3 regions of the Vibrio rhizosphaerae genome follow, and region 2 is predicted to be linked to each of the others. Evidence: predicted binding sites of a transcription regulator. Region 2 holds the regulator's gene; each other region holds the start of a gene.
What was found. The regulator CRP, encoded in region 2, controls carbon source genes, mostly activating them, when cyclic AMP is high. The targets are predictions, from matches to a motif close to TGTGANNNNNNTCACA.
Positions count from the first base shown of each region.

Region 1 (6,445 bases), on a different replicon from region 2:
ACTACTGGATATGGGCGTTGCAGATATCGGGTGTCGGGACAACGCTGACCGGGGTGAACTTCTTTGTCACCATTATGCGGATGCGTACCCCGGGAATGCCACTGATGAAGATGCCTGTTTTCACTTGGGCTTCATTGTGTGCAAACATTCTGATCATTATCTCATTCCCGATTCTGGCTGTTTCTATTGCACTTCTGACGTTAGACCGTTATCTGGGTTTCCACTTCTTCACCAACGATATGGGTGGGAACATGATGATGTACATCAACCTGATTTGGGCATGGGGTCACCCTGAGGTATATATCCTCGTTCTGCCTATTTTCGGGGTGTTCTCTGAAGTGACCGCAACCTTCTCGCGGAAAAAACTGTTCGGCTATACATCTCTGGTGTGGGCAACCATTGCCATTACGATTCTGGCCTTTATCGTTTGGCTGCATCACTTCTTTACGATGGGTGCCGGAGCGAATGTCAACGCCTTCTTTGGTATCGCAACCATGATTATCTCTATCCCGACCGGGGTGAAGATCTTTAACTGGCTGTTTACGATGTACAAAGGACGCATTCAGTTTACATCGCCGATGCTGTGGACCATTGGATTCCTGATTACTTTCAGTATCGGTGGGATGACCGGGGTGCTGATGGCTGTTCCGGGTGCTGACTTTGTCCTGCATAACAGTGTATTCCTTGTCGCTCACTTCCATAACGTGATTATCGGTGGGGTTGTCTTCGGTTGTTTCGCTGCGATTACTTACTGGTTCCCGAAAGCGACTGGTTTCATGATGAATGAAGCATGGGGACGCCGTGCGTTCTGGTGTTGGTTGATCGGTTTCCTGATGGCCTTCCTGCCACTATATGCGCTTGGTTTTATGGGGATGACGCGCCGTTTGAGTCAGGATATCAGCCCTGATTATTTCCCACTGCTTGCGACGGCAGCCGTCGGTACTGCGATTGTTGCGCTCGGGGTGCTGTGTCAGGTGACGCAGATTGTTGTCAGTATCAGAGACCGGGAACAAAACCGTGATGTGACTGGCGACCCTTGGGATGGCCGTACATTGGAATGGTCGACATCTTCTCCACCACCGTTTTATAACTTTGCGGTGATTCCGAAAGGGGATGAAATCGATGCATTCTGGTATCAGAAGCAAAAAGGTGAGCATTCGCTTGATAAAGAAGTCGAATATGAACCGATTCATATGCCGAAAAACACTCCGACAGGGATGTACGTCTCTGCATGGTCTCTGGTCTTTGGTTTCGCAATGATTTGGTATATCTGGTGGCTCGCGGCTATCGGCTTTATCGGTATCGTTGTAACAAGTATCTGGCATAGCTTTAACGATGATGTTGATTACTATGTTCAGGTGGATGAAATCAAAGCGATTGAAGATGAACACCGCGCTAAGGTTGCGAAAGCAAAGGCGGACTCTCAATCGAAAGATGATATGGAGGTGAACTATGCAGGCTAATTCTGCCGCAGATCATGCGCATGATCACCACCATGACACCGGTGGTAACAAGTTATTCGGTTTTTGGATTTACTTGATGAGTGACTGTATTTTGTTTGCAACGTTGTTTGCAACTTATGCAGTGCTTGCCAATGCAACCGCTGGTGGCCCCAGCGGTAAAGAAATCTTTGAGTTGCCATTTGTTTTTGTCGAAACCATGTTACTGCTGCTCAGTAGTATTACGTTTGGCTTTGGCATGATTGCGATGAAACGCAAACAAATTGGTGCCCTGAAATTGTGGTTGGTGATTACCTTCTTGTTCGGGGCTGGCTTTATCGGTATGGAAATCTATGAATTCCACCATCTGATTGTTGAAGGCTATGGCCCGGATCGCAGTGCGTTCCTGTCTGCATTCTTCACCTTGGTTGGAACGCATGGTCTTCACGTGACCTTTGGTTTGATTTGGTTGTTTGTTTGTTTCTGGCAATTGAATACCAAAGGTTTGACCGACATGATCGAAACTCGGTTCGGCTGTCTGAGCTTGTTCTGGCACTTCCTTGATATCGTCTGGATTTGTGTATTTACATTCGTTTATTTAGTTGGGGTGACATCATGAGTAACCAACACGCTGACTCAGGAGTGAAGGGATATGTGATTGGCTTCGTTGCCTCTCTGATCTTAACGATTATTCCTTTTTACTATGCTGCGACACAAAGCCTCTCGACCGGAACAACATTTGCTGTTCTGTTCGGTTGCGCCATTGTTCAGGTGATTGTTCATTTTGTCTACTTCCTGCATATGGAAACCAAGACGAGTGAAGGTCGCTGGAATTTCATTTCACTGGTGTTTTCTGCGATTGTTGTTCTGATTCTGATCGCTGGTTCTATCTGGATTATGTGGAACCTAAACATCAATATGATGATGTAGGCGCAGGCTGATGATTAAAGGGTATCTATCGATCACCAAACCAGGCATTATCGTGGGTAACCTGATCTCTACGGCTGCGGGATTTTTTCTCGCAGCCAAAGCGGAATCAGCCTCATCAATGTTACTGCTTTGTACGCTTGCCGGGGTGGCTTTGATCATCGCGTCAGGGTGTGTCATTAATAATATTTTTGACCGTGATATCGATAGCAAAATGGCACGTACCAGTCAGAGATTATTGGTGCGTGGTGAGATTAATGTTGATCATGCATTTATCTACGCCATCGTCTTATTACTCGCTGGAACAGCGCTCTTGTACCAACAGACAAACCCACTGACCGCCGTTGTGGTTTTATTGGGTTATGTCTTCTATGTCTTCTTTTATACGATGTGGTACAAGCGGACGTCAGTCTACGGCACATTGGTCGGGAGTATTTCTGGGGCGGTGCCGCCGTTGGCTGGCTATCTCGCAGTGACGAATTATGTCAGTCTGGAAGGCGTGCTATTGTTTAGCTTATTCTGCCTCTGGCAGATGCCTCACTCCTATGCGATTGCGATGTTCCGACTTCAGGACTATCGTCAGGCGGGAATTCCTGTGCTGCCGGTCGTGGCCGGGATCGATAAGGCGCGCAAGCATATGATGGCCTATGTGATCGCATTTAATGCTGTTGCGTTGGGGTTATACCTTGTCGGAAACACCGGTTATGAATATCTGGTGGTGGCCTCGGCAGTTTGCTTTATGTGGACCCGTGTTACATTCCGTCGTATGACCGCGGATAACTTTGAAGCATGGTCGAAAACGGTGTTTAAACACTCGCTCATTGTGGTGATGAGTTTCAGTGCCGTCCTCGGCGTTGAGCTGCTCCCGCTGAGTTTCTAGCGATAGTGCACACATCTTCTGCAAATCATAAAGGCATCATTGGATGCCTTTATTTTTATCACCTTGCATAACATTCCCTTCATTTCTTTGCTCATACTCTTTTCCGGATAGCTTTCTACTGATTGTAAGTATTTACTTACATACCCGTGTCGTTACATTGGAATACATCACTTTTGTCTGGTTGAGAGAAAAAATGACGAAAAAATAATCATATCGCTGGTGCTTTGGTCAGATGTTATGTTATCAATATGTGATTATTGTCACTTTTTGTAGACATTATCCACTGAAAAAGACGCAAGGAGTTCAATTTAACGACTAAGGTTACTATCTAAAGGTATTGTGAGTCATGTTCAACACAGAAGTTGATATGTATCACACCTCAACTTGGTAAGACGGCTGTATACCATATGATTTTCATGACTGAGAGGAAGTGACTGCGACAGTTTCTTCGTATCCAACGTTTCTTGAGCCCAGTCAGTACTGGCAGAGACGGATTTCAGTCAGCTCGTTACCTGTTTGGGAGGGGTTACGATGAAAGCAGTATTGCAGAAGTCATTTGATAAGACGCTGTTTCTGGAGAATGTAAAGCGTCATCTGACATCAACCTATGCAACTACCGTTGAACATGCGACCAAGCGTTCTTGGTATTTGGCCATGTCCCGGGCGTTGGCAGAACTCACCACATTTGATCTACTAGAAACAGAGCAGGATGAACGGATTCTGAATGCGAAAAGTGTCAATTATCTTTCTCTGGAATTTCTGATTGGTCGTCTGACCGGTAATAACTTACTCAATATGGGCGTTTATGAGGCCATTGGCGATGCCGTGGCTGAATTGGGACTTGATTTAAGTGACTTGCTTGAAGAAGAACGGGATCCCTCACTGGGTAATGGCGGGTTAGGGCGTCTGGCTGCTTGTTTTATGGATTCTCTGGCTGCTCAGGAATTCCCTTCCGTTGGCTATGGGCTGCACTATGAATATGGGCTGTTTAAACAGTCATTTGATGCGTGCCATCAAAAAGAAGCGCCGGATGCGTGGGGTGGGATCGAAGGCTATCCGTGGGAAGTGGCACGGCCGGAACTGGCACAGGAAATTGGCTTTTACGGCTATGTCACTAACGAAACGGTCGATGGACAGGAAAAAAGAAAATGGATTCCGGGCATGACGGTGATGGGAATGCCATGGGACATTCCTGTCGTCGGCTATAAAAGTGAAACGGTATATCCGCTGCGTTTATGGGAGTGTCGGGCGATTGCGCCATTCTCTTTAGAAAGTTTCAATAATGGCAACTACTTTGAGGCACAGCACGCCTTGATTGATGCCGGCAACATAACCAAAGTGCTCTATCCGAATGATAATCATGAAAAAGGCAAGACACTGCGTTTGATGCAGCAGTATTTTCACAGCGCGGCTTCGGTGCGTGACATTCTTCGTCGTCATGAAGCAGCCGGGCATTCATTGTCGGAGTTACCTCAGTATGAAACGATCCAACTCAATGATACCCACCCGGCGATCGCCATTCCTGAGTTGATGCGAATTTTTATCGATGAACAAGCGATGTCTTGGGAGGATGCATGGGGTATCTGTAGTCAGACATTCGCCTATACCAACCATACCTTGTTACCTGAAGCATTAGAAACATGGGATGAAGCATTGATTCAGCGTTTGTTGCCACGTCATATGGAAATCATCTACGAGATTAATCACCGCTTCTTGCAGGAGGTTCGGGAAAAATGGCCCGGTGATGGGGATAAGCAACAAAAGCTCTCCATCATTCAGGAAGGATTTCACCGGATGGTAAGAATGGCTAATCTTTGTGTCGTGGGGTCTTATGCGGTCAATGGTGTGGCTGCGCTCCATTCAGCGCTGGTCAAACAAGACCTGTTTCCTGAATTTGATGAACTCTATCCAAATCGGTTGATGAATGTCACCAATGGCATCACACCTCGTCGCTGGCTCCAGTATTGTAATCCGGGACTATCCCACCTGATTACTGAAAAAATAGGAGACCACTGGCCTGTTGCGCTGGATGAATTGGCGCAACTCTCTCAATGGGCCGATGATAATGCGTTTCAGAAAGCCTTTATGGCCGTCAAGAAAGACAACAAAGTGCGTCTGGCCAAGTGGGTCAAAACCCATATGGATATTGAACTGAATACCGACGCGATTTTTGATGTGCAGATTAAACGGCTGCATGAATATAAGCGTCAACATTTGAATATGCTGCATATTCTTTCGCTTTATCACCGTTTACTGAATCAGCCTGATTTTGACATGGTGCCCCGGGTGTTTATTTTTGCCGCCAAAGCGGCACCGGGTTATTACCTTGCCAAAGAAATTATCTACGCAATTAATAAGATCGCAGAAAAGATCAACCATGATGAACGGGTGAACGACAAATTAAAAGTGGTGTTCATTCCTGATTATCGGGTCAGTATGGCTGAGATTATCATTCCGGCAGCGGATGTTTCCGAACAGATCTCAACGGCAGGGAAAGAAGCGTCCGGGACCGGGAATATGAAAATGGCGCTCAATGGTGCGTTGACCATCGGCACGATGGATGGGGCCAACGTTGAAATCCGTGAAGAAGTTGGTGATGAGAATATCTATATTTTCGGGCTGGAAGTTGAAGACGTGAATCGCCTCAGAGCCAGTGGATACAACCCGTTTGACTACTACAATGCTGATCCGTTGCTGAAAGCTTCGCTTGATTTATTGATCGGTGAAGAATTTACCCCCGGAGAGCCGAGAAAGCTCAGAGCCACCTATGAAAGCCTTTTAGATGGCGGAGACCCTTATTTGGTACTTGCTGATTTTGCCGCTTATATTGAGGCTCATCGTCAGATTGATGTGCAGTATCGCGATGTGGCGGGGTGGGCGAAAAAAGCCATATTGAATACCGCCCTGGTTGGCAAATTCAGTTCTGATCGAAGTATTCGTGATTATGTTGATCAGATATGGAAGCTTCAATCGGTTCCACGCTAAGGCGATGGTGTGGGATGCCGGTGGCTGTTGTGACGTTAACGAACGGCTGACCATCGGACGCGGACGGTGACTCAGCATGTCACCACTTCTATATCAGGAGGGCTGTCATGGAAATTGAACAAGACCGCTTATTGGCGGTCGCCCATCAGGCGGGGATTGCTGATCGCTATACCAGTAATTTAGGGAAAGAAGCCGTTGTCAGTCGCCAAACGAT
Region 1 covers NZ_AP024904.1:1,037,125-1,043,569, reverse strand. The annotation lists gene cyoB (cytochrome o ubiquinol oxidase subunit I) at 1-1,463, shown strand, start outside; gene cyoC (cytochrome o ubiquinol oxidase subunit III) at 1,453-2,058, shown strand; gene cyoD (cytochrome o ubiquinol oxidase subunit IV) at 2,055-2,369, shown strand; gene cyoE (heme o synthase) at 2,380-3,246, shown strand; gene OCV37_RS19695 (glycogen/starch/alpha-glucan phosphorylase) at 3,778-6,231, shown strand; gene malQ (4-alpha-glucanotransferase) at 6,345-6,445, shown strand, end outside.
Region 1: the regulator CRP is predicted to act here: its motif matches at 3,496-3,511, upstream of OCV37_RS19695 (glycogen/starch/alpha-glucan phosphorylase).

Region 2 (6,445 bases):
GCCATCGCATCATTAACTTAGTTTAAAACTTAGTTTTAACTTTAGCTCAGGTTCGTCATGATCCTGAGCTATGCTTATAGTCAGACTGGTTTCATTTCGAACTCAGGTTTTCAGGGAGAGGTATCCATGCTTGTGGTTCGTCCCATAACAATGACTGACTATAATGCGCTCTACCATTGTGCGATAGAATCGGGTTATGGTTTTACCTCATTACCTGTCAATGAAGCGTTGTTGTCTCATCGCATTGAACATTCAGAAGCAAGTTTTGCAAAGTCGGACATTCAGTCACCGACTGATGAAAGTTATCTGATGGTTGGGGTCGATAGTGACAGTGGTCGGATTGCTGGTACGACCGCAATTGAAGCTTACGTCGGCTGGGATACCCCGTCTTACTCTTATCATATCAGTACCATTCTTCATTCTTCCCGACGTTTGGGCGTCAACAAAATCGTGAAATTACTGACACTGGGGAATAACTATACCGGGTGTTCTGAACTCTGTACTCTATTTCTTTTGCCTGAATTTCGCGCCGGTCTTAACGGACGCTTGATGTCAAAATGCCGCTTTCTGATGCTGGCGGAACACCGGGAACGCTTTGCTCAGACAATTATTGCTGAAATGAGAGGGGTGTCTGATGAGCAGGGGAATTCTCCGTTCTGGCAATGGTTGCAGGAACATTTTTTTTCGATCGATTTTTCTTTGGCTGATTATTTGACCGGCTCGGGCCATAAAGGCTTTATCGCTGAACTGATGCCCAAATTACCGATTTATATCAACCTGCTCAGCCCTGAAGCTCAAGCCGTGATAGGGCAGGTGCACGACAAGACCAAACCGGCTTTAAAATTGTTGGAAGAGGAAGGTTTCACCTGTCGTAATTATGTCGATATTTTTGATGCGGGCCCGACGGTTGAATGTGATTTACGCCATATTGAATCGGTGAGGCATTCTGTCTCTGCAACGGTGAAAGTGGCGCAACATCAGAGCCAACAAAAAGTCATACTCAGTAATACTTCATTTGAATTTTTCCGGGCGACGATTGCCGAGGTCGATTTTCATCCGGAATCTGAGACTGTGATCATCACGCCTGAAGTTGCTCAGGCTCTGTTGATTCAGTCTGGTGATCGGGTCCGTTTTCTGATGATTCGTTAATCCGTTGAATCAGGAAACAAGGACGTGATGATAGCCCAAGATAATTGATAAAGAAGGAGGCGCTATGACGCCGAACTCACTGTTTGCCGCCTTATGGCAAGATTATACAACCAGACTTTGCCCATCAGCACAGCGGATTCACCAACTACTTCAGGATAAGAAGCCGCTGAATAATGATCATATTGCGTTACGAACATTTAATGTGTCACCCATAAACCTTGAGGTGATAGCTGCGCCTTTTGTACGACTGGGGTATGTGTCGAAAGGGCACTATCAATTTGAGCAAAAGAAATTAGCGGCGCAGCACTTTGAACATCCGGACTCTCAGTTACCGAAAGTCTTCATCAGTGAGTTAGAAGTTGAACGCTGCTCCGAATCGTTGCAAAAGATCGTGAGAAGTCTGGTTTCTCATGTCCGAGCCGAAATGGTTGCTGATGCTGATTTTCTTTATGGTGGGCGTTTATGGCCGATTTCACTCGAGCAGTATTATCTGTTGGCGGAGGAAAGTGAATACGCCGCTTGGGTGGCAGCACATGGTTATGGCGCCAACCATTTTACGGTGAGCGTCAATCAACTGGCTCGTTTTCATCAGGTTGCGGAGGTGAATGCTTATCTACACCAACAGGGATTTGTGATCAATTCATCCGGAGGCGAAGTGAAGGGCTCGCCCGAGTTATTTCTGGAACAGTCATCGACTATGGCGGACCGGGTTGTGGTTGAATTCGATGAAGCCGAGTTGTTAGTTCCCGGTGGTTTTTATGAATTCGCCAAACGGTATCCGATGGCAAATGGCATCTTATATCCCGGGTTTGTCGAAGCTTCAGCGGATAAGATCTTTGAGAGTACCAACGCGCAGTGATATGTCATGCGTTATTGTCGTAAATAAAAGAGCCATCACAAGGATGGCTCTTTTGTCGGCGCAAGCATAAAAATTATCTTGTACCGTAAACAACAATGGTTTTCCCGTGGGCTGAAATAAGGTTCTGCTCTTCGAGCATTTTCAAGATGCGGCCAACGGTTTCACGAGAACAGCCGACGATCTGGCCGATCTCCTGACGAGTAATTTTGATTTGCATACCGTCTGGATGCGTCATTGCATCGGGTTGTTTTGCCAGATTTAACAGCGTCTGTGCAATACGACCAGTCACATCCAGAAACGCCAGATCACCAACTTTTTGGCTAGTGACTTGCAGGCGGCTTGCCATTTGTCCTGCCAGACGCATCAGAATATCTGGGTTGACCTGAATTAACTGACGGAATTTTTTGAAGGAAATTTCTGCAACTTCGCAGGGAGATTTCGCTCTGACCCAAGCTGTCCGTTCTTGACCTTCTTCGAATAAACCAAGTTCACCGATGAAGTCACCCTGATTGAGATAAGAAAGGATCATTTCTTTTCCTTCTTCATCCTTGATCAGAACAGCAACAGATCCCTTCACGATGTAGTAAAGCGTTTCCGCTTTTTCGCCTGCATGAATCAGCGTACTCTTTGAAGGGTATTTATGTATGTGACAATGTGAAAGAAACCACTCTAATGTTGGATCGGTTTGAGGTTTACCTAGAACCATAATATCTCTCTTCCTCTGCAGGGTATGCTTGCTGCTTTCCATGTTTTCGCAAAGCTTTTGAACTGAACACGTTTAAACTACACATGTCTCGGAACTGAATACTTAGCATAAAAGCACTTGAGAAAGCCTGCAAGTTGTCTTCTGTTTCGGTATCAAATAGTATCCTTTTTCTTACACAATTTCTTGACTTTAATCGTGTCATGACCGTGATTTAGTACGCAAAAACGTGCGCATTATCACGGTATAGGAACTAAAGAGCCCAATTCGTGTCTAGCCAATTTTTCCCGTCTCGATCAACTGCTGGAGAATCGGACGGACAATCAACTCCATCGCAAAGCTCATTTTTCCGCCAGGAACAACAATTGTGTTATGACATGACATAAAAGAGCCATCAATCATTGCCAATAGATAAGGGAAATCAACTTTTTTGATGCCTAGTAAGCGGATGACGACAAAACTTTCATCCAGACTCGGAATCCCTTTTGCACTCAGCGGATTCGATGTATCGACGGTCGGAACTCGCTGAAAGTTAATGTGTGTCCGGGAAAATTGGGGCGTAATGTAATTTAAGTAATCATCCATGGAGCGAACGATCGAATCCATTACTGCTTCTCTGGAATGGCCTCGATCCCGGGTATCCCGGACATATTTTTGAATCCACTCCAGATTGACGATCGGCACCATGCCAATGAGAAAATCAACATGTTGGGACACATTGGTTTCACCGTCAACAACTCCGCCGTGAAGTCCTTCATAAAAGAGGACATTGGTATCATTGGGGAGATCTTGCCAAGGCGTAAATGTTCCCGGCATCTGATTATAGGGAACCGCTTCATCAAATGTATGCAGGTAACGGCGAATTTTTCCCGTGCCGGTACGGCCATATTCCCGGAAAAACTCCTCTAAAGCCGGAAAATCATTTGCTTGGGGGCCGAAATAGCTGATATGGCGGCCCTGTTCTCTGGCTTTACGGATTTCGACATCCATTTCCGGTCTGGTGAAGCGGTGGAAACTGTCCCCTTCAACCCAAGCCGGCTTAATCCGCATCATGTTAAACATTTTGCGAAAAGCCTCAGAAGTCGTTGTCGTTCCGGCTCCTGATGAGCCGGTTACTGCGATAATCGGATGTTTTGCTGACATGACATACCTTGTCTTATCATTCCTTGTCGTTCACTCAATCAATTTCTCGAAAGTGTTATCGAGAAATCGATTTCACTATATCACGGAAATTGGTGCTGTCACCGGACAATTCATGAATTAACGATATCTGTTTTGTTGAATATCAACAGATTCGTGAAGTTCGGAATAAACAATAACGGCTTCTCCGGACTGAATTTGTTGTTTGACCTGAGCGACTTTCTCTTCAAGCGAGATTTCATGCTCACCGTAGTCAGTTCCTTCCCGGAGAATAAACTCTCGGATCAGGTTATTGAGTGTGTCTGGTTCGAGCGTTTGCCAAGGAATAATCATAATGATGACCTTTTATACGATCACTCTGGGATGAATGAATAGCGTGTATCTTAACGGATTTTGCATGATGTTGCGCAATAATCATGATTTTACACGCAAATATCGAATAATGTTTGCGACGTGACTTAGGCAAAGCCCAAGAACACTGATCAGGTTGCTCAGTGTGCTCGGGCGTCGTTGGCGAAGAGACGGGGGATTGAATTTAAGGCTTGGGTGACTGTGCCCGATAGTAGTGGGGCAGCGCTTCTTCCAGCCAGAAGCGTGGTTTGGCAAGGGTGCCACTCAGAAAGCCGACATGTCCGCCATGGGGCATGAGCTGATAATCGATGACCTGAGGCAGCGGTGCTGTCGGAATGACGGCTTCGGTCATAAAGGGATCGTCTTGTGCGTGTAAAATCAGTGTTGGCAGACGAATTTGCCCCAGTTTTGAGATCGCCGAACAGCGTTGATAGTAGTCCTGTGCGTTTGCAAATCCGTGCAGGGGCGCGGTGATCAAATCATCGAATTGCTGCAATGTTTGTAATTGCCTGATTGACTGCTGTGAGAGGGGAATCGCTTGTCGCAGTGTCTCGAATTTACGATAAGCATTTTGCTTGAGCGAACGAAGCAGATATGTCTGATAGAGGCGTGAGAAGCCGCGATTAATCCGGTGCGAACTATCACTTAAATCAAATGGTGCGGAGATAATAGTCGCACTGTCAACAAGAGGCTCATCAGCAAACTCAGCCAGATAATTCGCCAGCATATTGCCGCCGAGTGAGACACCAGTCACCATCTTATAATTTGACGGGAAACGTTGCTGAATATGCATCAGAAAATGGCGTGGATCGCTGGTTTCGCCAGAATGATAAGCACGGGCTCGCCGGTTTGGTTGACCATCACATCCGCGGAAATGCATCATGACGCTTAACCAGCCTTGTTGCGCAAAAGCATGCATCAGTCCATTGGCATAAGGACTGTGAAAGCTTCCCTCCAGACCATGAAAAAGAATAAACAAAGGCTTTGTTTGCGCACTGGGGTGATTTGGGTCTTCACTCCAGGCCAGCGTCAACACATCATCATCTGGCGTTGTCAGAGTCTCCTTGTGTGGTGTAAATAAAGGATGGCGCCGGACCCATCTGGGCAACAAGGTCTGAATGTGTGGCGCTGCAGCGCCTGACGCTGGTTGAAACGGCATGATTGTGGCTTTGTTCATCGGTTGTATGGGGCTTTTCACCGCGCTGGTTTTCCTTATCTCTTAGTCGGTGTGGTTGAAAATGATGCTGGTTTCGCAAAAATTTTGGCAAGATGGTCGGCTGTCAGCGCATGGCAGTAGCGCTGGGTCATTAATTGTGAGTCGCCGGGCTGCAACTGGAGTTGATTAATACAATCCACCAAATCGGACTGTTGTTGCTTCTCGAGTTGCAGTTCAAATTGGAGTGATTCACGATAGAGTGTGTCTGGCAGATGAACTTTGAGTTTTCTGCGTAACTCTCGATAACTATTCAGCAGTCCTTCGGTTGTGCTGATACAGGTCATGACACGATGCCAGTCTTGTTGTCCGATACTGAGCTGCTGTTCATCAAGCCATTTCAGCAGCAAAAGTAAATTGACATTACCGTGGTAGTTGTTTTGGAGGCTGAGACAGGCTTCTTTGACTTCCCGGACACTGTAATATTGCAAACTGAATTGCCATAGCCGCTCCAGTGTCAGGGAAATCGGTGTCTGAATCATAAAATGTTGAACTCCTGTTCCATCTGTTCTAGGTGCTCTTGGTGCTCCATCCATTGGGACTCCAGTTCTTCAAGGTCAGATTTACTTTGAGCCTGAAGTGCCAGCACCTGAGTAAGTTTAGCTTTATTCTCTGCCTCATACAGAGAAGAATCGCCTAATTGTTGCTCTGCATCGCTGAGTGTTGCCTGTAATTTATCGATTTGTTGCTCTAATTGTGTCAGTTTCTTGCGAATTGGTGCGGTTTGCTGACGCAGCTCTGCTTCTTTCCGTTTTTGTTCTTTTTTCGCCGCTGCGCTGAACGGGCTGTCTTTCGTTGGCGTCTGCTCTTTCTTATCTTGTTTGGCCTGTTTTTGTTGATCCGTGAGCCAGCGATAGTAATCATTCAGGTCACCATCGAATGCTGCGACTTTTGCATCATGAACCAGATAGAAGTCATCGGTGGTTGCCCGAAGCAGATAACGGTCGTGACTGACAATCACCATTGCCCCCTCGTAAGTCTGCAAAGCGAGTGTGAGTGCCTGACGCATATCGAGGTCAAGGTGGTTGGT
Region 2 covers NZ_AP024903.1:355,762-362,206, forward strand. The annotation lists gene OCV37_RS01530 (aspartate aminotransferase family protein) at 1-21, shown strand, start outside; gene astA (arginine N-succinyltransferase) at 127-1,149, shown strand; gene OCV37_RS01540 (DUF1338 domain-containing protein) at 1,214-2,008, shown strand; gene crp (cAMP-activated global transcriptional regulator CRP) at 2,082-2,714, opposite strand; gene OCV37_RS01550 (phosphoribulokinase) at 2,985-3,854, opposite strand; gene OCV37_RS01555 (YheU family protein) at 3,972-4,184, opposite strand; gene OCV37_RS01560 (hydrolase) at 4,387-5,364, opposite strand; gene OCV37_RS01565 (TIGR02444 family protein) at 5,415-5,897, opposite strand; gene OCV37_RS01570 (ABC transporter ATP-binding protein) at 5,894-6,445, opposite strand, start outside.

Region 3 (6,445 bases), 160 kb from region 2:
CCGGTAAACAGCGGATGTCCATCACGAGGTGTTGAAGTAAACTCAGGGTGATACTGAGAAGCCACAAACCATGGGTGATCAGGGTTCTCAATTACCTCAACCAGTTTTTTATCCGCAGATAAACCAGACACTTTGAGTCCTGCTGCTTCAATTTGAGGGCGAAGTACATTATTCACTTCATAACGGTGACGGTGACGTTCGTAAATGGTTTTACTACCATATAATGCATGCACTTTACTGCCTTCTTCAAGATGACATAATTGTGCTCCCAAACGCATCGTACCACCTAAATCTGATTTCTCGGAACGCTCTTCAACCTGACCGTCAGAATCAATCCATTCGGTAATCAGACCGACAACAGGATATTCAGTCGCACGATTAAATTCTGTTGAATGCGCACCTTCCATCCCCGCAACGTGACGGGCATACTCAATCAACGCCACTTGCATCCCTAAACAAATGCCCAGATAAGGGATCTTATTTTCACGCGCATACTGAGCCGCGAGGATCTTCCCTTCGATACCACGATCACCGAATCCGCCCGGCACCAGAATCGCATCTAACCCTTCGAGCAATTCAACGCCTTTATTCTCCAGATCTTGAGAATCCACATACTTGATCTGAACACTTAAACGATTTTTCAGACCTGCATGTTTTAAAGCTTCGTTGACCGATTTATACGCATCAGGCAACTCAATATATTTGCCGACCATACCGATGACCACCTCACCGGTCGGATTGGCTTCTTCATAAATCACCTGTTCCCATTCAGACAGGTCTGCTTCCGGAGCTTCAATCCCGAAGCGAGAACAAACCAAATCATCCAGCCCCTGTGACTTAATCAGTTGTGGAATTTTATAAATTGAATCGACATCTTTCATCGAGATGACGGCTTTTTCAGCCACATTACAGAACAGTGCAATTTTTTTCCGCTCATTGGCAGGAATGATGCGATCAGAACGACAAATTAGGATATCCGGCTGAATACCGATAGAGAGTAATTCTTTGACAGAGTGCTGAGTTGGTTTGGTTTTCACTTCACCGGCAGCTGCCAGATAAGGAACTAAGGTTAAATGCATAAACATGGCATTTTCACGACCAATGTCTACAGCAAGCTGACGAATCGCTTCGATGAACGGCAGAGACTCAATATCACCCACGGTGCCACCGATTTCAACAATAGCGACTTCGTGACCTTCAGCACCGGCAATCACACGATCTTTAATCGAGTTCGTAATGTGAGGGATCACCTGAATGGTCGCACCGAGGTAGTCACCACGGCGTTCTTTGCGTAGCACATCCGCATACACACGACCTGCGGTAAAATTGTTCCGCTTGGTCATCTTGGTCCGGATAAAGCGCTCGTAATGGCCCAGATCCAGATCGGTTTCCGCCCCATCTTCAGTGACGAATACTTCACCGTGCTGAGTCGGACTCATGGTGCCCGGATCAACGTTAATGTACGGATCCAGCTTCATGAGGGTCACTTTCAGACCACGTGCTTCTAAAATCGCTGCAAGCGATGCTGCTGCAATGCCTTTACCTAGAGAGGATACGACCCCGCCAGTCACAAAAATATACTTTGTCGTCATGTTTAACCTGAAATTGGTTGAATGAGGGAAATGGATTTCTTCTGGACGGGAAGTAAATATACCAGAACCCCATTAACGCCACAACGTGAAACTTATCACACTCTCAATTTTTCTTTTTTGCTTCAAATCAAATCCAATTCGCACAATTGTAGCTCATTTGAGTTGAGCCACATGGATAAGACTCACATGACCAGTTAACGTTCAATCTGAACCCTGATTTTTCTCTTGGCGCTTGACCTGTACCCAAAATTGATCGAGTTCATCGAGTGTATAATCATCCAGTGATTTCCCTGCCTGACCGGCCAAAGCTTCGACCCCTTGAAACCGCCGGGCAAACTTTTGATTTGCACGCGTCAGCGCTGACTCAGGGTGATGCTTTAAATGACGTGTCAGATTCACCACCGCAAACAACAGGTCGCCCAGCTCATCTTCTATCGCAGCAGGATCTGCCGGAGAGCGACGCACTTCGTCAATGACTTCATCAAGCTCTTCCCGAACTTTATCGACGACTGGTGTTAACGTCTCCCAGTCAAAGCCATGCTTCGCACATTTTGTCTGCAATTTATAAGCGCGGCTCAATGCGGGGAGTGATTGCGGAACCCCATCCAAAATACTCTGCTCTTTACGTCCTGTATGAGCTTTCTCTTCCGCTTTGACTTTCTCCCAATTGGCCCGAATCTCAGCTTCACTGTCAAATACCTGATCAGAAAAAACATGGGGATGACGACGAATCAACTTCTCGTTCACACCGCGAATCACATCATCAAAATCAAATAGTCCTTGTTCTTGAGCCAATTGGCTGTAAAAAATAGCCTGAAAAACAAAATCCCCTAGCTCTTCTTGCAGATTTTCCCAATCTTGCGCATAAATGGCATCAACCACCTCATAGGTTTCTTCCACCGTATGCGGCACAATACTTTCAAACGTCTGCTTTTGATCCCACGGACAACCGGATTGAGGATCTCTGAGCCGAGCCATAATCTGCTTTAACTGTTCAATCGGATGAGACATAACCCCTCTTTTTTATGCTAAAGAGAAAGCGAGGGAGATCCCTCGCTTTCTGTGAGACTAAACCTGACGAATCAAGTTACCCCAATCGTTTAACCGACAAAACATCTTTCGTCTGCTCAATCCGTTTACATACCCGGGAGAGCACTTCAACACTTGTCAGTTCCAAATCAAAATCCATATAAATGAGCTGACGTTTATGATCGGTCCGGCTTTTCATACTGGCGACCTTAATTTTCTCATTGGCCAGCAGTGTCGTGATGTCTTTCAACAGACCACCACGTTCCATCGCTTCGACCCGAACGGTCAGAACATAAGACCCGAGCAGCCCGCGTCCCCAAACGGTATCAATAATGCGCTCCGGCGCATGATGCATCAACTCTTCCAGCTGTTCACAGTCACTCCGGTGGACCGAAATCCCCCGCCCCTGAGTAATGTAACCTTTAATCTCATCACCGGGAATCGGACGACAACAACGCGCCAGATGGGTCATTAAATTATCAACCCCTTCGACGACAACCGCATCTTTGCTCGGTGCCGGCGTGGTCGTCTTCTGTTCCTTCTCTTGTAATTTTTCAAGGACCAGCTGATCTTCTTCTTCCGCGGTCGGTTTGTTGACCAATGCATTGATATGATTGACGATTTGGTTAATCCGTAAATCACCGCTGCCGATGCCGACATATAGTTCATCCGGTGAATTGACATTAAACCGTTTCAGCGCATATTCGCTGGCATCTTTGAGCGTCGCACCGATTTTTGCCAGTTCGGTTTCCAGAATTTCCCGGCCTGCCTCTAAATTCTTCTCCCGGCTTTGCTTTCTAAACCAAGCATTAATCTTGGCCCGGGCACGGCCAGAGTGAACAAATCCCAACGCAGGATTGAGCCAGTCTCGTGATGGATTCGGTTCTTTGGCGGTGATAATTTCCACCTGATCGCCCATCGTCAGTTTATGAGTAAATGGCACGATACGTCCGGCGACTTTTGCACCGATACAGCGATGCCCGACTTCCGAATGGATATGGTAAGCAAAGTCCAGAGGTGTTGCCCCCATCGGCAAATCAACCACATCCCCTTTCGGGGTAAAGGCATAAACACGATCATCAAATACCTGACTGCGCAATTCATCCAACATTTCGCCGGAATCGGACATTTCTTCTTGCCAGTCAAGCAACTTGCGCAACCACGTAATTTTTTCATCATAGCCACGGTGTCCGGCCGAACTGCCTTCTTTATATTTCCAATGTGCAGCAACCCCTAACTCGGACTCCTCATGCATCTGACGGGTCCGAATCTGAATTTCAATGGTTTTCCCTTCCGGGCCAAGAATAACCGTATGAATTGACTGATACCCATTGGGTTTCGGGTTGGCGACGTAATCATCGAATTCACTGGGTAAATGTTTATATTTGGTATGAACCACGCCTAGCGCTGCATAACAATCCTGCAGTTTTTCAGCAATAATCCGAACCGCCCGGACATCAAATAACTCATCGAATGCCAGACTCTTTTTCTGCATCTTGCGCCAGATACTGTAGATATGTTTCGGACGTCCGCTGACTTCGGCTTGAATGTTGGACAGAAGCATCTCTTCACGCAGATCTTCCACAAAATCTTGAATATATTTTTCGCGGACAATCCGTCGTTCAGACAACTGTTTGGCAATTTGTTTGTAGGTATCCGGTTGCTGATAACGAAAGGCGTAATCTTCCATTTCCCACTTTAACTGCCCGATCCCCAGACGGTTGGCCAAAGGCGCATAAATATTGGCGCACTCTTTTGCCGCCTGTCGTCTGATTTCGTCTGGCTGATCTTTGACTTCCCGCAGGTTACAAATACGTTCAGCAAGCTTAATCACCACGCAACGGAAATCATCCACCATCGCTAACAGCATCCGCCGGACATTATCAACCTGAGTTGACGCTTCACTGCCTTGCATGGTGACATTCAATTGCCCGATCGCCGCCATCTCCTCAACACCATCAATCAACTTGATAATGTCTTTGCCATAGCGTTCTTGCAAAATTTCAGCATCGAGCAATCCACCAGATACCACTGGGAATAATAGCGCGGCAACTAAGGTTTCCGGGTCCATCGACAGCGTGACGAGTATCTCGATCATCTCACGACCACGCCACAGCAATAGCGGCCCGGCCGGATGATCGACGACCAGAAGTTCCATCTGTCGATAAACCTGTTTTAGTCGCTCCGCGATTTTAGGATCGCGCACGATACTGGCGATCCACTTCTCGGGTTCAAATTGTTCGTCTGGATTCAGATGTGCGTTTCTTACCGCAACCATTATTCTCTATTTCGTCCTAGTGTTATGTTCGTTGATTGAAGATCGCTATGTGACTTCGACCCTAACGCTCCTGATGAGTTCATCTCATCTGACGGTTTCACGACCGGCGTGACTGTCTGATAAATAAAGCCATCGATTCCAGATGGCTGGTGTGAGGAAACATATCTAACATCCCCACTTTCTCTAACTGATATCCTTGCTGTAAGAGGCGCTGACTATCTCTGGCCAGCGTCGCCGGATCACAAGATACATAAACCACGCGCTGAGCGCCAAAATCTGACAGCAAATCGATCACACCTTTTGCACCAGCTCTGGCCGGGTCGAGTAATACTTTATCAAATTTCTCCTGCGCCCACTCGGTTCCGGTCAATGTTTCCTCAAGATTCGCCTGATAAAAATCAGCATTGGAAATCTGATTATGCACCGCATTATGACGCGCCTGTACGACCATTTCCTCAATGCCTTCAACCCCGACCAGTGATTTGACCTGCCGCGCAATAGGTAAACTAAAGTTACCCACACCACAGAATAAATCTAGCACACGATCTTCTTCACTGAGCGTCAGCCAAGACAGGGCCTGCTCAACCATTTTCTGATTAATATGGCGATTGATTTGTATGAAATGGTGGGGCCGGAAAGCAATTTCAATCCCGGTCTCACGATAGACGGGTTCATGACCATGTTGTAAACGCGGCTGACCGGCTTCGGTCATCATATACAGGGAAAGATGCTGTTGCTGCGCAAAAGTCATGATCTTGTCTTGATCTGATGTCGTCAGTTCACCAAGAAGACGCAATAACATGACCGGGCCGCTATCAGCTGCAATCAATTCCAGATGACCGAGTTTCTCTGGCTGAGATACTGACTCAAACAGCACTCTGAGTTGAGGAATCAGTGGCTCTAGTGCAGGATCCAAAACGGCACAACGCTCAATATCAACAATCCGGTTGCTTCCTTTCTGACGGAAGCCGAATGCAAGAGACTTTGACGCGCTGTCCCACTTCAAACTGAAACGGGCCCGACGTCGATACCCCAAATCCACATCAGAAATAACCGGTGAGAGTGGCACCGATAATCCGGCAAACTTACGAAGCAACTGTGACAGCGACTCCTGCTTGTACCTGACTTGCTCGCGGTGACAGAGGTGTTGCAGATTGCATCCGCCACAGCGCTGATAATGCGGACAAAACGGTTGGGTCCGCTCCGCACTCTCCTGTTGTACCTGAATAAGTTTTGCCCGGGCATACTTACTCTTATTCTCGGTCAGTTGAATCAGGACTTGCTCGGTCGGTAAAGCACCTTCGATAAACACTGGTTTTCCACCCAGAGAAGCGATCCCCTCACCATGATGGTCCATACGAACCACCGCAACAGATTGGTGCTTTTGATTGATCGTCGATTGCTTTTTAGGTTGGAAAAAACGAGCCATATAAATCTATTACCGCTTGTGATGTCGTCAAATGTATCTTTCCCGGAGTGATAAACAACGTACCGATGAAAGGCCTGAAATAACAACAGAGATTTTTGAATTGCCGTTATTTTCCCA
Region 3 covers NZ_AP024903.1:520,567-527,011, reverse strand. The annotation lists gene OCV37_RS02400 (CTP synthase) at 1-1,592, opposite strand, end outside; gene mazG (nucleoside triphosphate pyrophosphohydrolase) at 1,794-2,603, opposite strand; gene relA (GTP diphosphokinase) at 2,680-4,899, opposite strand; gene rlmD (23S rRNA (uracil(1939)-C(5))-methyltransferase RlmD) at 4,997-6,328, opposite strand.
Region 3: the regulator CRP is predicted to act here: its motif matches at 1,677-1,692, upstream of OCV37_RS02400 (CTP synthase).